Regions from separate parts of the Halomonas sp. FeN2 genome, predicted to be linked through region 2. Evidence: riboswitches for the same ligand, from Rfam matches in the RefSeq annotation. Region 2 holds a riboswitch; the other holds the start of a gene.
What was found. A riboswitch is a leader RNA that binds a small molecule or an ion and turns the genes downstream of it on or off. The one in region 2 is predicted to bind thiamine pyrophosphate.
Positions count from the first base shown of each region.

Region 1 (8,069 bases), 1.8 Mb from region 2:
GACAAAAAAGTAGCCGTACTGATAACGCAGCTCGGGCATATTTTCGAAGTTCATGCCGTAAATCCCGGCGATAAACGTTAGAGGAACAAAGATCGCGGTAATCACCGTGAGGACGCGCATGGTGATATTTAGCTGGTGAGACGAAATAGAAATATAGCCATCGATTAAGTCACCGCAAATGTCATAGTACATTTGGGTCAAGGTGTAGAGACGTTCAAAGCGATCCGCTACATCGTTGATCGCGTGGAGGGTTTCACTCTCTTCCCGCGGCAAATGCTCATAGTCATAAGCGATGAGTTCTTGGGTGATCCCCTGGTGGTAACTAAAAATGCGGCGCATTTTTACCAGCCGGGAACGGTAAGTGATAATCTTGCGCATTAACACATCATTACCATTTTCCAGCAGTTCGTCTTCAAGATCACTTAACGCCGTTTCGAACTCAAGCAGGCTATCGATATAAAAGCCTGCTGAAATATACATCACCCTCAGCGCGACGTGCTCTGGCGAGTGAGCCAGCAAAGCTTTACCGTGCTCGTTGAATAGCCGTTCAATTGAGAGCGCTTGGCCAGGGTGAAGCGTCACTAAAAAACGTTCGCCGACAAAAAAGCAGACCTGCTGAGGCAAATAATTGAGTTCAGCATCAAAGGATGAGATACCGCGATAAATAATCAGCGTGTGGTTGTCAAACTCTTCGATTTTCGGCGGGTGACGCTCTTTGTGGGCATCTTGAATCGCCATCGGGTGAAACTCAAACGCCTCTAAAATCGCCCGCTCGCTTTGTTGGGACTCCCCCTGCATGTCGATCCAGATATGGCTGTCAGGCGTAGTCTGCCAGATGGCTAACAAGCGTTCATCCCCCTCGTGAGTTTCACCCTCTGGGGTAGTCATAATAGTTCGAATCATGGTCGTCCTTGAATGTTAACCGGTCTTAACAAGCACTATCCAAAGGCTGGGCGATACGTACTTGGGCTTTTCCAGAACGTTTAGCTTCATACATAGCCACATCGGCGCGCTTTAACAGTTCATTGGAGGTCTCGGCACTGGCTGGTAAATATAAGGCAACCCCAATACTAACGCTGACATGTAACGCGGCATTACCAGAGACCAGCGGCTCTTGCACCACCTGAACTAGTTTATTGGCCAGCGGCTCGATTGTCGTGGGCTCACTGCCCTCCAATAGCAAGACAAACTCGTCCCCGGCCCAGCGCGCGATATAGTCGGTTTCGCGTACCGTTGTCGCCAATCTTTTAGCAATCACACGCAACAGTTCATCGCCCATGGCATGCCCATGGGTATCGTTAATTGCCTTGAAACCATCCAGATCCATAAACAGAACGGCTAGGGGTTGTTGGGAGCGTCGAGTACGGGCCATGGCTTCAGGTAAGCGCTCATCCAAGGCTCTTCGGTTAGGTAGTTTGGTAAGCGCATCTTCACGAGCCTGCTGATCACGCAGTCGCTCAAGCTGCTGACGTTCGGTAATATCGTGGATAAAAAGGCTTCGCCGCTCGCGGCCATCAATCATTAGCGTCTTAATACGAACTTCAACAGGCAGCTCAGTACCATCCTGGCGCCGTGCCGTAGAGGTGATAGCAGCACGGTTATTACTGGGGGGCAGCCCGGCAGGAAAAATCAGCTGCGTTATCGTCCTTGCCAGTGTTTCTTTGCGTGGCCAACCAAACATCACTTCTGCTGCGCGGTTCCAGTCCAAAATAACGTCGTCGGCATCAATGCTAATATAGGCGTCATAAGCTGACTCAATAACCAAATTGAGTTCATTGGTACGCCGCTCAATTTGGCGTTCCATACTTTGATGTAGCTCATTCAGCGCCTGCTGAAATGCCTGGGCGTTTTTCTTCTCCAGCACCAGCCGCTCTCGCAAATGAACTTCCTCTGTCGCTATTGCCGCTAAGTCCTGCAGAGCCGCTAGCTCATCCTCGCTAACGACGCGTGGTTTGGTGTCGAGCGCGCAGAGTGACCCTAGTGCCAAGCCTTGCATAGACCGTAATGGAATCCCCACATAAAAACGAATGCCTTCGGGGCCAGTCACCAGCGGGTTTTGAGCAAAACGGGGATCTTGACTGGCATCTTCAACAATAAATGGCTCTGGGCACATGATGGTATAAGCACAGAAAGCCACATCGCGAGATGTTTCCTGGGGCTCAACGCCAATGCTTGACTTAAACCACTGCCGTTTAGCATCAACCAGCGTCACCGTCGAGATAGGCACACTTAGCAATTTGGTCACCAATCTGGTGACCCGGTCAAAAGCAGGCTCATCGGGGGTATCTAGAAGTTCAAGCTCATAAAGGGCTGCTAAACGAGCATCTTCGTCAGGTGCAATGGGGAAGCTCATTGTCATATCAACCATGAGGTAGCTGTTATTCCAACAGCATAACGCGATCAGCCCTTTACTGCTTAAAAGTCACCTGTTTCTATTTAACCCCGCGAGCAGCACACTCATTAGCGTTGAGGCGACTAATGCGCCGACGAATGGCCCCAAGGTAGGAATACTGCCCGGAAAACTGGCGGCCACCACCCCGGCGACCAAGCTTCCTTGGCTTAACCACCCAGGGAGAATGGCGCCCAGCAACCCCGCGAGGCCGCCCGCAATGGCCGCAAGCGGCGTCATTCGTTGCCACAAGCCTAGCAGTACAGGCACCACAATGGCGGCACACAGCAGGTCGGCAATCAAAAATAGCCGGAGTACCGACAGCCCCTGTAAGGCAATCAATACCACCGGAATCATCACCACCACCGTTACCCAGCGGGCAGCCACCAGTGAAACGCCCTTGTGCTCGCTGCGCGCGACCACCAGCGAGGCAATACCGTTTTGCAGCGTATCAACGCTGGAGGCGACTAAAGTCACCGCTAATACCAAGGCGGGTAGCGTCAGCCAAACAGGAGCATCGCTTAGCAGGGCAAAAAATGGCATCGGCGGCTCCCCCAGAGAGACACCGCTCATCGCGGCCAACACCCCCAAACCGCCAATCACCATAACGACGACGACCGTCATCGCACCACCTAACCATGCCCCGCGGCCTAAACTTTGATCGTCTTGAGCGGCCCAAACGCGCTGCCAATAGCCTTGGTGGAAAAGGTTCGCAGCGGTTACCGCTATCACCAGCGTTAACGCTACGCTGAGCGCATTGGTGATGGGAATGGCCGGAAGCGCAGCTCCACCGGGAATAGTGGGAAGCCGCCATAGCGCCATGCCACCGACCACACACAGCAGTACCAGCAACAGCCACGCCTGCCAACGGTCAGTGGCAAGGCTGGCACGCAGGCCTCCCGCTGCGGTATAAACCAGCGTAGTAAGCGCCACACCAATAATCACCAGTGCAGGTGGCACATCGGAAAGTAAGGCAGTGATTGCCCCAATGGCGGTTAGCTCGGCGGCTAAAAAGCAGGCCATATAGGCTATAGATACCAGCGTTACCCAGCGCCTTACACCAGGGCCATAGCACGCTTCAGCAAACTCGGCGATGCTGCGCCCCTCAGGCAGCGCCCGGCGAATCTTCGGCCCATACAGCCCTAAAACGATAAACGGCAGCGCAGAGCCTAATGCATAGCCTGCCAGGGCCAGCGGGCCAACAAAGGCGCCGATTTCAGGAGGAGCAAAGAGAATCCATGCGCCCATTCCGGAGGCAAGGAAGGAGAGCCCCAGGGTAGACGCCGTTTGCGAGTTACGGGCGGTGACATAGTCATCAAGTGGGCCATTCACCCAGCGAGCCCGGAGGCCTAAATAAGCAAAGCAGCACAGCGCCGCGCCAAGCACGGCTAACGTTAGGTAAAGCATGTCGCGCTTCCTCCGCCGGTACGAACCGGATCAGGTTCCAGGGTCTGCGCAGCGCGCATCTCAGCCCTTTTGAGCAGGGCTCCCCTGGCGACAGTGAATGTAGGTGTTTTTTTCTAAGCGCTTTTTCTAAGTACGTTTTTTTCAGTACTTATCCAAGTGCCATCTCAAGAACTATTCTCAATCAAAAGCACAGCTTAGTAAAGTTGAGGTAGAACGGTGGCCTCTTAGCGGGGCACTCGCCCCATCAGGTAAAACTCCTCGTTGGGCGGCGTGCCCGCCAGGGTGACCAACCGATTCGACAGGCCAAAAAACGCCGCGATGGCGCCTATGTCCCAGCAATCCTCTTGGCTAAAGCCAACTTCCAGCAAGCGGGAGAGCCATTCATCGGTCATTTCACCCACATCGATAGCGCAGTGCATAGCAAAATCAAGCATTACCCGGTGGCGCTCGCTAATTGGCGCCACCCGATGGTTGATCGCCACCTGGTCAGCGAGTAGCGGGTTTTTACTGTATATGCGCACCAGGGCACCGTGAGCGACTACACAATATAAGCAGCGATTACGCGCACTGGTAGCGACCACAATCATCTCTTTTTCGGCTTTGGTGAGCGTGTCCGACTCGCGTTCCATGAGCGCATCGTGATAGGCAAAAAAAGCACGAAATTCAGCAGGGCGATGGGCTAACATCAGAAAGACATTGGGCACAAACCCCGCTTTCTCCTGAACCGCTAAAATGGTACTGCGAATATCTTCCGGCAGATCATCCAGTGTTTCAGGCACGTTAAAACGACTTAATGATGCAGACATACTCACCTCTTTATTGTTAAATTTAAATATCTGGTAAAAACGGTTTAGCTGATGTTAACAAAAAGCTAAATTAAGACGCTTTTAATCAGCCGCCCTGCTCGCCATACTGATGCATCGATCTGTGATAAAAAACCGCGCGTTACTCTTAATAAACAGTTCGTTCAAAGGGACACTGCCATGAACCAAAACGAAGCCAAGGAACATACCCCTGGTCGGCTGCACGAGCTGTTTGCTGACCCCTATCGAGCGTTCGAAAATGATACCGATGAGCGTCAGCTGCACATTCGTATCATGCTGCATATGTTGCTTGCCCGCCCAATGAAACGGGGTCAAATGACACTCCGTGTTATCCATGGCTGGGAAAACGGCGGCTTTGAGCCAGAAGACCTACAGCATGTCGACTACTCCCTCGGCGGAGTGCCTGACTTCAAGCGCGCGGTACAGGATTTTGAACACGCCTCAAAGCACAACACGCCGCTCCCTGCTGACAAAAACGCCATTCTTGCCGCCCCACTTGACGATGCGATTGCAGATGCTGAAGCCGAGGGTCAAGACTTAACCACCGACATTCGCGATACCCCAGCGAGATGGCCAGCATTTGAAGGCGGTTTAGCCCTATATACGCTGTTTAAGATGTACCATCGACTGATTTATGGCGAAGATGACACCTACCGCTGCACGCAGTGCATGACACCGCTGGGGATGCGTGAAATACACGAATTTCACCTTGAAGAGGGTGAGTTCGCTCTACTGGTTCCATCCGCTGACAACTTCATGCTTGAGGAGTCGCTTTTAGTGTTGCATGAAAGCCAGCTCGGCCCCATCGAGCAGTTGCTCGAAGAAAGCCTGCCTTTATTCGATAATTTTTAAGCCAGAACAGCCAGTACACTTCCGTCAATTGGCCCTGTTTTTTATACAGGGCCAATTTTCGTTAATACAGGAAGCGTTCTTTAGCCCAGTGAAATTGTGCTATTGATACCGCTGGAAACATTTTCTGGTTCAAACCAACGCGCTGTCACGGTTTTGGTTTGTGTCCAGAACGCAATCGCTTGCTTACCGTTAGGCCCTAAATCGCCCAGCTTTGAAGCCCTTGATCCGGTAAAACTGAAGTAAGCGACCGGCACTGGAATTGGCACGTTAATACCAATTTGTCCAACGTCGATATCGGTTTCAAACCGGCGCGCTACCCAGCCTGAGTTAGTAAAGATGGAGGTACCGTTGCCGTTGGGATTGGCATTGATAAAGGCAATCGCCTCATCCAGGGTTTCAACACTGACCACACACAGCACGGGGCCAAAAATCTCTTCCCGGTAAATCGTCATATCGGCGGTTACATCGGCAAACAGGGTCGGCCCCACGAAGTTACCGTTGGGGTAACCCTCTACCTCGACCTTGCGACCATCGACCATCAGTTTGGCGCCCTCTTTCTCCCCTGCATCGATTAACCGCAGTACACGATCACGGGCAGCGGGAGACACCAGCGGTCCCAAATCCGCATCGAGCTGGGTGCCTGGGCCTACTTTCATTGCTCGCGCCGCATCGACAATATCGCTTAACCACTCGCGCGCCTCGCCGACCAGTACCACCACCGAGTTTGCCATGCAGCGTTGGCCCGCAGCGCCAAAGGCTGAGCCCAGCAGGTTATTGATCGCCTGACTACGGTTAGCATCTGGCATCACCACACAGTGATTCTTGGCGCCCATCATCGCCTGCATACGTTTGCCCGCTGCTGCTGCCCGGTTATACAGCAGTGACCCTACGTGGGTGGAGCCGATGAACGAGAGCGCTTTGATATCCTGGTGATCAGCAATTTGGTTGGCGACGTCCGGGCCACCGTGCACCACGTTGAGTACGCCCGCAGGCACACCTGCTTCGTGGGCTAGCTCCACTAAGCGCATGGTGGAACTGGGATCTTGCTCGGAGGGCTTAAGAACAAAGGTATTACCGGTGGCAATCGCCAGCGGGAACATAAAACAGGGCAACATAATCGGGAAGTTAAAGGCAGTAATCCCCGCCCCCACACCCAGCGGTTGGTGCATGGTGTAAACATCTACCTCGTTGGCAGCGTTTTCGGCTAATTCACCCAACTGCAGCGAGGTAATCGAGCAAGCGTGCTCTACCACTTCCAGACCACGACCCACTTCGCCTTCCGCATCGGGCAGGGTTTTACCATGCTCCTCGGTGATAAGTGCCGCCAGTTCAGCGGTATTGTCGCGAATCAGCGCCTGCAGCTTGAGCATAATGCGCATGCGCTTACCCAGCGGAACTTTACGCCACTCCTTGAACGCCTCTTTAGAGCTGCTGATGGCACGCTCCACTTCGTCAGCGGTACAGAACGGCACACGAGCCACCACCTCTTGCGTCGCGGGGTTGACCACGTCGCGCCATTCCTGGCTTTGCGACTTCACGGGCTGACCATCGATATACATGGGAATTTCGCGAACGGACATAGCGTTGCTCCTATTTATGGTTGTGGTTGTTATGGGTGCGAGTGTTAAAAAAGCTGTTTTTAAAATTCATCGCGGTAAGACAAGTACACAGGGTATAGCAGCAAGTTGACGTTAACGTCAACTAAGTATCTCGTGAGTAAACAAAATCTATAGCAAGACGTCAATTAGCCTTTCCATTGTAGCGTCGCGCTGGCTATGCTTCGGCTAATCAGTGTGCCGCAGACTTGCGGATCGCCCGCGGCGAAAGCTCGTGTTTAAACACAGGGAATTATCTATGCAGACCTTTAGCTGCCGCTGCGGTAATCCGCTGTTCTACGAAAACACCCACTGCCTTGCCTGCCAGTCACAAGTAGGCTGGTGCCCTGCTTGCAGCAATATCGTAGCCATTGAGCCCATGGATAACGGTGGCTATCGCTGTACCCACCCAGGTTGCGATACGGCGCTACTGAAGTGCCACAACTACGCCGTTGAAAATGTGTGCAACCGTCTGGTGGTGATGGAGCACGGCCAAGCAGACACGCTCTGCGACTGCTGTCGTTACAACGAAGTAATACCCGACCTCAATATTGCCGGCCATCGCGAACGCTGGGCGGCGCTAGAGGCTGCGAAACGGCGTCTTTTTCATACTCTGGATCTACTTAAACTTCCCCACGGCACTAAAGAGGATGGTATTAGTGTGCCGTTAAGCTTCTCATTTATGGCCGATGCGTTGCCCGACCAGGGCTTATGGCGCTCCACAGCCAAGCAAGAGAAGGTGTATACCGGCCATGCATCGGGCCATATCACCATCAACGTCAAAGAAGCCGACGACGTTGAACGCGAGCGCTTGCGGGTCGATATGAATGAATCCCATCGCACGCTGATTGGTCACTTCCGCCACGAGATCGGCCACTACTACTGGGATGTATTGGTTAAGGATCGCGATGAAGAGAATTGCCGTGCGGTATTTGGCAACCACCACCGGCCAACCTATGCTGAAGCGTTAGAGCGCTACTACCAACAGGGGGCGCCCAGCGA
Region 1 covers NZ_CP074200.1:957,437-965,505, forward strand. The annotation lists gene corA (magnesium/cobalt transporter CorA) at 1-903, opposite strand, end outside; gene KF947_RS04555 (diguanylate cyclase domain-containing protein) at 929-2,368, opposite strand; gene KF947_RS04560 (sodium:solute symporter) at 2,423-3,796, opposite strand; TPP riboswitch at 3,786-3,892, opposite strand; gene KF947_RS04565 (peroxidase-related enzyme) at 4,021-4,602, opposite strand; gene KF947_RS04570 (hypothetical protein) at 4,780-5,472, shown strand; gene KF947_RS04575 (CoA-acylating methylmalonate-semialdehyde dehydrogenase) at 5,553-7,052, opposite strand; gene KF947_RS04580 (putative zinc-binding metallopeptidase) at 7,327-8,069, shown strand, end outside.
Region 1: it holds a riboswitch for thiamine pyrophosphate, as region 2 does, so the genes downstream of both, KF947_RS04560 (sodium:solute symporter) here and thiM (hydroxyethylthiazole kinase) in region 2, are expected to answer to the same signal.

Region 2 (8,069 bases):
GGCGTTCTTTTTCTCGCCCTAGGCGACGCCGTTTCCAAGTGGTTAGGTGAAGTGCACTCGCCGCTGCAGATTATTTTCTTCCGTGCCTTGGTGTCGCTACCGTTGATTGCCCTGCTTGCCCATTTTGCCGGTGGATTACGCAAGCTGCGCACGAAACGGCCGGGCGTCCATTTACTGCGCGGCCTGATCTATACCGCCACCATGGTCTGTTTCGTATGGGGGCTGACGCTGCTACCCCTGGCAGAAGCCACGGCGATCGCCTTTGTGGCACCGCTGTTTGTGACCCTGCTTTCGGTGCCATTGCTGGGAGAGCGGATTGACCCACCGGTGCTGATTGCATCTTTAGTTGGTTTTGTGGGGGTACTGATCGTGGTGCGGCCCAACGGCGAGGCGTTTCAGGTGGGTGCGCTGGTATTGGTGGGCGCGGCGCTATTTTATGCGCTGATGATGATTACCGCCCGGCGCTACGGTGCCCGCGAACACCTCTGGGCAATGCTGTTTTATATGACCTGCGTGCCGCTGGTGGTGACAGCGCTAACGCTGCCCTGGGTGTGGCAAACACCTCACCCTTGGCACTGGGTAGGCTTTTTCGCCTCCGGCATCTTGGGCGTTGCGGCCACCGCTTTTATCACCTTGGCCTTTCGGTTTGCCCCTGCGGCCATCGCCGCGCCCTTTGATTACACCGCCATGCTCTGGGCGGTACTGTTGGGCTGGTGGTTTTGGGGTGAAATGCCAGATCTCTGGGTCTGGGTAGGCAGCGCCTTGATAATGGGCAGCGGGCTAGCGGTGGCGTATCACGACCGGCGCACGACCCTGAAACGTCGTCCAACGGCGTGACTATTTGATCTAGGTCACGGAAGCCGTGAGCTTGCCAAAACGACGGGTTTGGGCTGGTTATAATCCAGGCCTTTCATCGCAGCCCGCTGCGAGCCATCGTCCTGATCACGGTGACCGTCTATGCAAGCCCCAGAACGACTTAAGCAAGCTCCCGAACTCCTTTCCCCTGCCGGCACCTTTAAGAACATGCGTTATGCGTTTGCCTATGGGGCTGATGCGGTTTACGCGGGGCAGCCGCGCTACTCTCTCCGGGTGCGCAACAACGATTTTAAAATTGATAACTTACATCGTGGTATCGAGTACGCCCATGCCCGAGGCAAGCAGTTTTACGTTGCCTCCAACATTGCCCCCCACAACAGCAAGCTGAAAACTTACCTCCAGGATATGGCGCCGGTGATTGAGGCAAGGCCCGATGCGCTGATTATGTCGGATCCCGGCCTGATTATGATGGTGCGTGATCGCTGGCCGGAACAAGCCATCCACCTCTCGGTGCAATCGAATGTCGTCAACTGGGCTGCCGCCCAATTCTGGCAGCGGCAAGGTATCAGCCGCATCATTTTGTCCCGGGAGCTGTCACTGGAAGAGATCGGCGAAATACGCGAGCAGTGCCCAGGCTTAGAGATCGAAACCTTTGTTCACGGCGCACTATGTATCGCCTATTCAGGGCGTTGCCTGCTGTCGGGTTACTTCAATCATCGCGACCCTAACCAAGGCACCTGCACCAACGCGTGTCGCTGGAAATACAACACCATAGCGGCAACCCACGATGACACGGGCGACTTAATAGCCGCCCAAGGCAGTGGTAGCGCTGCGGTCGACAGCCCAGACGAGCTCTCGGCCCTGATTGAAGACGCTTCCCGCCCTGGCAAGCTGATGCCTGTTTATGAAGATGAGCACGGCACCTACATCATGAACTCCAAGGATCTGCGCGCGGTGCAGCATGTTGCTCGGCTGACGCAAATGGGCGTGGCATCGCTAAAGATAGAAGGGCGCACCAAGTCTCATTACTACGTCGCGCGTACAGCGCAAGTCTATCGGCAAGCCATTGATGACGCCGTCGCTGGGCGCCCCTTTAACAAACGGCTAATGGATGAACTTGAGAACCTGGCGAATAGAGGCTACACCGAAGGCTTCTATCAACGCCATGTGCACGGCGAGTTCCAAAGCTATGAGCAGGGGCATTCCATCGGCGTTCACCAGCAGTTCGTCGGCGCAGTGCTGGGTTTTGATCCGGCTCGTGGCACGTTGGAAGTCGAGGTTAAAAACCGCTTTGAAGTGGGGGATGGCATGGAGCTTATGTTGCCAGGTGGCAATCACCGCTTCGTGCTTGAGCATATCGAGAACTTACGAGGTGAAGCGCAAAACGCAGCGCCTGGCTCGGGGCATCGCGTTCGAATCCCCCTCCCCAAGGTCAGCATTAGCCCTGAACAGCTTGAGTTTGCGCTGTTAATGCGTGATCTCGCGCCTTCCAGAGGAGCACAACCTGAATCGTTAGGGGTAGCGATCAGCTAAACGCATAAACGTCCATCGCAAGCACACCGTGCTCTACGCTGTGGTGCAGCTGTTTTGCGTCGCCTCCTGCCCCCATGGCCACCAGCAATGGCTGAAAGTGTTCAGGGGTCGGGTGGTTCTTCAGCGCGTTGGGTGCGCGCTCCCAGCTAAGCAGCGCCTCACGATCGTTGGCGATAAGGCGCTCGCTTACCCAAGTGGCAAATTCATCTACCCAGGCGGGCACAGGGCTTTCCTGGGGCATGATTTCATACAGGTTATGGGTCAGGCTGCCCGAGCCGATCACCAAAATCCCCTCTTCCCGCAGAGCCGACAGGCGCTCGCCCAGCGTGGCCAGCTCCGCATTGCTCCAGCGCACCGGAAGCGACAGCGAGACAACCGGCACATTGGCGTCAGGAAACATCAGTGAAAGGGGCACCCAGGCGCCGTGATCCAGGCCGCGCTCTACCCGCTCGGCGCCCAGTAACACGGCCAGTCGTTCGGCCAGTTCAGGTTCGCCAGGGGCGGGATACTGGCACTCGAAAAGCGCCCGTGGGAAGCCGCCAAAATCGTGAATGGTCTCTGGTTTGGCGCTGGTGCTGACCTTAAGCGCCAGGCTCTCCCAGTGCGCTGAGACCACTACCACCGCCTTGGGCGCAAGCTGCCTGCCCAGTTCACGTAGAAAGGCATGAGCCGGGGTTTTATTGAGGGCCAGCATGGGCGAACCATGGGAAATAAACAGGCTAGGTAACATGAGTGAGTCTCCTCAGCAGCATGGCCAACGCTGGCGGTAAGCAAGCGCTGGCAATAGGGTTAGGCGATAGGGTTAGGCGATAGGGTTAGGCGATAGTTTTAGGTGTTAGGCGAATCGGTTACTTAGCACCCAGCGGCCGCTGCCCAGGCCCGCTTGCACGATTAACGCCAGCGTCCAGAACACCGGAAATTCCCAACCGCCGCCGGCATTTGAGAACATCCAGCCGTTGCCAAGATGCACCCACGCAGCGCCAAGCAGTACCGGCACCAGTGCCAGGCTCACCCAGCGGGTATAAACACCCAGAATCAGGGCGGCTCCACCGCCTACTTCGGCAGCAATGGTCAAGTAAGCCAGAAACCCTGGTAAACCCAGTGATTCAAAATAGCCGACGGTGCCCGGCAGGGTAAACACAAACACCTTGAGCAAACCGTGGGCAAGAGCCATCACACCCAGTGCGACGCGCAGTAGTGAGATGGCCTGGGGTTGTAAAGAGTGCTGTACAGAGGGCTGTAGAGGGGGGGCAGAGTGAGTATGTGTTGTCATCGTAGTAGCTTCCATCGAGTGGTTGATAAAGCTACTTTACCGTCGAGTGAGCGTGAGATAATCAGCGTAATTTGCACATCACTGTTGCGTAATGGGCGACAATCCAATGTGCTGCTCCCAAACCGGCGGGTCGCCCCACGCTTCGGTGAGCAGGTCGATGAAGTGTTCAACCTTGGCGGGCAGGTAGCGCCGGGCGGGGTAGAGCGCATGAACATCGAGCAGCACCGCTGGCTCACTGGTCAAGATGGGCACTAAACGCCCGTTGGCGATACTCTCTGTGACCAGAAAGCTGGGTTGCTGAGCGATGCCCAGGCCCGCTTCCGCGGCGTGGGTGAGTACATCGCCGTTATTGCTTTCCAGTGGGCCATTGACCGTCAATGACTGCGTGGCAATCTTCCAGTCAGCGCTCTGTTGGCCGCTGCGGTAGCGCAGGCAGCGGTGCTCGGCAAGGGCGTTAACGCTGCTGGGTTCACCGTGAGCGGCAAGATACGCCGGCGAGGCACAGAACAGCAGGCGGCAACGGGTCAGGCGGCGCGCCACCAGGCTGGAGTCAGGCAGGCTGCCGATACGGATCGCTACGTCGTAACCCTCTTCCAGCAGGTCGACACGGCGGTCGTTCAAATCCAGGCGCACTTCCAGCGCTGGGTGAGTGTGCATAAATTGCGCGACGAGTGGCGCTAGGTAGCGGGTACCAAAGCTCATCGGCCCATTCACGCGCAGCCGCCCGCGCACATCGCTGGTTCCTTGACCCACCTCGGCGGCTGCCTCATCAAGCGCTTGCAGGATCCCTTGGGCTCGGACTAGATAGCGTTCCCCAGCCTCAGTGAGATGGAGCCGTCGCGTGGTGCGTTGTATCAGTCGCGCACCCAATGCCTCTTCCAGTGCCATGACCTGGCGGGATACGCGAGTGCGGGAAATATCCAGCGCTTCAGCAGCGCGGGTATAGCTACCCAGCTCGGCTACCCGCACAAAAGCGACGATATGCTCTAACTGATTCATGACGCCGAAGCGGCTTGGAAAACCTGAAAAGCGCGCGCTGCCTGGTAAGGATCGGGCTGACCACAAATAGCCGATATTACGGCTAAACCGTTTGCTCCTGCCCGCTGTACGCTAATCGCATGATCCGCTTTCAGCCCGCCAATGGCCACGCTGGGCAGTGGGCACGCCTTGACCAGCGCAGCCAAGCCACCAAAGCCGATGGGCTGGGCGTGATCCTGTTTGCTCTCGGTGGCAAACACCGGGCCAATCCCCACATAATCAAGCAGCTCAAACGGCGTGGCTTGCAGCTGAGCGATGGTATTGATCGACAGGCCGATAATTGCCTGTTCTCCTAACAAACGGCGCGCTTCCTGAACGGCGGCGTCGCTCTGGCCGACATGCAGGCCATCGGCCTGGCTTTCCAGTGCCACCTGCAAGCGGTCGTTAATGATCAGCGGGACACCGGTGCCCGCCAGAAGTGCTTTTAGCCGTTTGGCTTGGGCAATCATTTGTTCATCGCTGGCATGCTTGTCACGCAACTGCACGATGGTGACACCGCCTCTTACCGCTGCCTCGACCGTTTGTTCCAAGCCATGGTCTCGGCAGAGCGCGGCATCGGTGACCAAATAGAGCGATAGATCAAGCGGCATGAATTGCCTCCAGCTGGGCATGAGTAGTGAGGTCGTCAGGGGTGAGTTGATACAGCGCATCCAGCAGCGCCACTTGAAAGCTACCAGGCCCCTGGGCGTTAGCACCCGCCCGCTCACCGGCCACGGCAAAGCAGCCCATCGCGGCTGCCGTTGCGCCTAGTGGGGCGTCGCGGTTGGCAGCCACAAAGCCTGCCACTAGCGCGCTCAGCCCACAGCCAAGGGTTGTTACGCGGGGCATCAAAGGGTGGCCACCGTTAATACGGTAGTGCCGTGCGCCGTCCGTTACCCAATCACTTTCGCCGGTCATCGCAACAATACAGCCGTGTTTTTGCGCTAACGCTACCGCGGCGTCCACGGCTTGGTCGGTGGCGGCGGTGGAGTCAACGCCGCGGCCTTGGCTGGCTAAGCCGTTAAGGGCAAGAATTTCAGACGCATTGCCACGAATCACGCTGGGTTTAGCGGCCAGCAGCTTCGCGCACAGCGTTTGGCGATAGCGCGTGGCGCCAACGGCGACGGGATCTAACACCCAGGGAATGGCATGCTGCTCGGCCGTCGCTGTGGCGGTCAGCATCGCATCGGCCCAGTGGGCAGAGATCGTGCCGATATTAATCGACAGCCCCGCGGAAATAGCCGTGAACTCTGCCACCTCTTCAGGCGCATGCAGCATGGCGGGCGAGGCGCCGGTGGCTAACAGCAGGTTGGCAGTGCTGTTCATGGCCACATAGTTGGTCATACAGTGAACCAGCGGGGTGACTGAGCGCAGCGTCTCAAGGTAATCGCCAAGCGAGCGTAGGGTCATAGCATCCTCCCGGCAAGGAGGTGGTAAGCGTTACCACGACTCCCTACGCCGGTGTTATCCGGTTCAGGTTCAAAGGGTGCTTCTCAGCCCACCCGTAACGGAGGGCGCCCCTGTCGAGGGATTACTATCCTTGCCTGAAGTAGCCCTGTAAAGCCCCGGATGCGGACGATGGCAATCTAACGAAACGAAATACGTGTACCGTAGGTAAGCATTTCATCAGGTGTCATCGCTTTACCCTCTACCCCAATCATCTCGTCACCGCACTGGTCGGCGAAAGTCAGCACGCCGTGGGTCAGGCCCAGTTGGCCCAGGGTGTCGCGGATTTCACCGGTGCCCAGAAAAGTACTGACGTGGCCTTTGCTGTCACTCAGGTCAGACACGCCGTTAGCGTGGTGAAAGCGCACTTTGTAAATTCCATCCATCGACTCGACTTCAACAATCGGCGAAAAACCGTTGTGAAGCGCATTGGAAAGCTGTTTCAGGGTCAGGTGGTCACCTAGCGTCATATCGATCGCACTCATGGAAAACTCCTGGTGGACGCCTCAAAGGTGGGGCATCGCTCATGTTGCGGGAACTGCTTTTGTAAAGCTTATGAATAATAAGTGTAGGGTTTTTGTTTAGTATTGCCAGTGCGCTTATTGTTGCCTTGATACCGCGCTGCGTTGGTGAATCCTACATGCTTGTAAGGGCTGGTATTATGGCCCTAAAGCCCCCATGGTAAGCGGTAAGTGAGGCTCAATGGATTCAATGACCAGCATTAGCGACAGGAGAGCAAAATGAGTTTTCAAGGCGAGCAGCATCCCGGCGTCGTGGCCACACCACCCCAAACCCAAGGGTTTCGTTTAAACCACACCATGCTGCGGGTGAAAGACCCTGAGCAGGCGCTGGCGTTCTACTCAAAAGTGTTTGGTATGCAGGTGATGCGGCGGTTGGATTTCGAAGAGATGCAGTTTTCGCTCTACTTCCTGGCCAACCTGGAGCCCAGCGACAGCGTGCCGGAAGATGCGCAAGCGCGTACCGCCTGGACGTTTAGCCAGAAAGGACTGCTGGAGCTGACCCACAACTGGGGAACTGAAAACCAGGAAGATTTCGCCTATCACGATGGCAACGCCGAACCCCAGGGTTTTGGGCATATCTGCTTTAATGTGCCGGATTTGGCAGCGGCCCAGGCGTGGTTCGACGAGCACGACGTCACCTTCGTGAAACGCGCCGATCAGGGCAAGATGAAAGATGTTATCTTCGTTAAAGACCCGGACGGTTACTGGATCGAAGTGATTCAGGCAGACCTAATGGTGGGGAAGAGCGACTCTTGAGGCACACCAATGGCTGAACTACTGTTCCGGCTGCGCCATGTGACCGACGAAGAGGCCATGGAGGTGCGTGATCTGCTGGCCGCCCATGGCTTTGATACCTACGAAACCCAGGCGGGCTTTTTCCGCCTGGGGGTCGATGCTATTTGGCTGCGTAACCCGCATCAGCACGACGCAGCCATCGCGGCGTTAGAGGCCTATCAGGCAGAGCGTCTTGAGCGCGCCCAGCGCGAGCACCAGGCGGCGGTTGAGCGGGGTGACGCCGAGACGCTGTGGCGTCGCTTGGCCGCTCATCCGCTGCAGGTCGTGCTAGTGCTGCTCGCCGTGGGGCTTATTGCCGCCCTTACGCTACTGCCATTCCTGGGCCTATCGCGCGCCTAAGCTGCGGGCAGGTGGCCGCGTTTGAGGTACATCATAACGCCATCATCACCGGCGGTGAGTGCCGGTGCCGCGCCGCTGGGGTAGCGGCACCAGGTGCCTGCGGTGTAACTCTGTTCGCTATCGCTTAGCGTACCTTCCAGTATCAAAAACTCCAGACCACCCCGCAGCGTAGGGTAGGTAATGGAGGTGCCCGCCGACCAGCGCTCCAGGCTGGTGCGCTCCTGCTTGTAGGTGTGCAGCATTTTATAGGCAATGCGCGGGCGCCGGTCTGGCTGCCAGGGCAGCCGGTGAGCAGGCACCGCCAGCTGTAGCGTGTCGTTGGGGTCAAA
Region 2 covers NZ_CP074200.1:2,748,995-2,757,063, forward strand. The annotation lists gene KF947_RS12690 (DMT family transporter) at 1-837, shown strand, start outside; gene yegQ (tRNA 5-hydroxyuridine modification protein YegQ) at 958-2,349, shown strand; gene KF947_RS12700 (DODA-type extradiol aromatic ring-opening family dioxygenase) at 2,342-3,079, opposite strand; gene KF947_RS12705 (DoxX family protein) at 3,185-3,622, opposite strand; gene KF947_RS12710 (LysR family transcriptional regulator) at 3,701-4,621, opposite strand; gene thiE (thiamine phosphate synthase) at 4,618-5,250, opposite strand; gene thiM (hydroxyethylthiazole kinase) at 5,240-6,049, opposite strand; TPP riboswitch at 6,073-6,171, opposite strand; gene KF947_RS12725 (hypothetical protein) at 6,226-6,570, opposite strand; gene gloA (lactoylglutathione lyase) at 6,826-7,362, shown strand; gene KF947_RS12735 (DUF6164 family protein) at 7,372-7,740, shown strand; gene KF947_RS12740 (cupin domain-containing protein) at 7,737-8,069, opposite strand, start outside.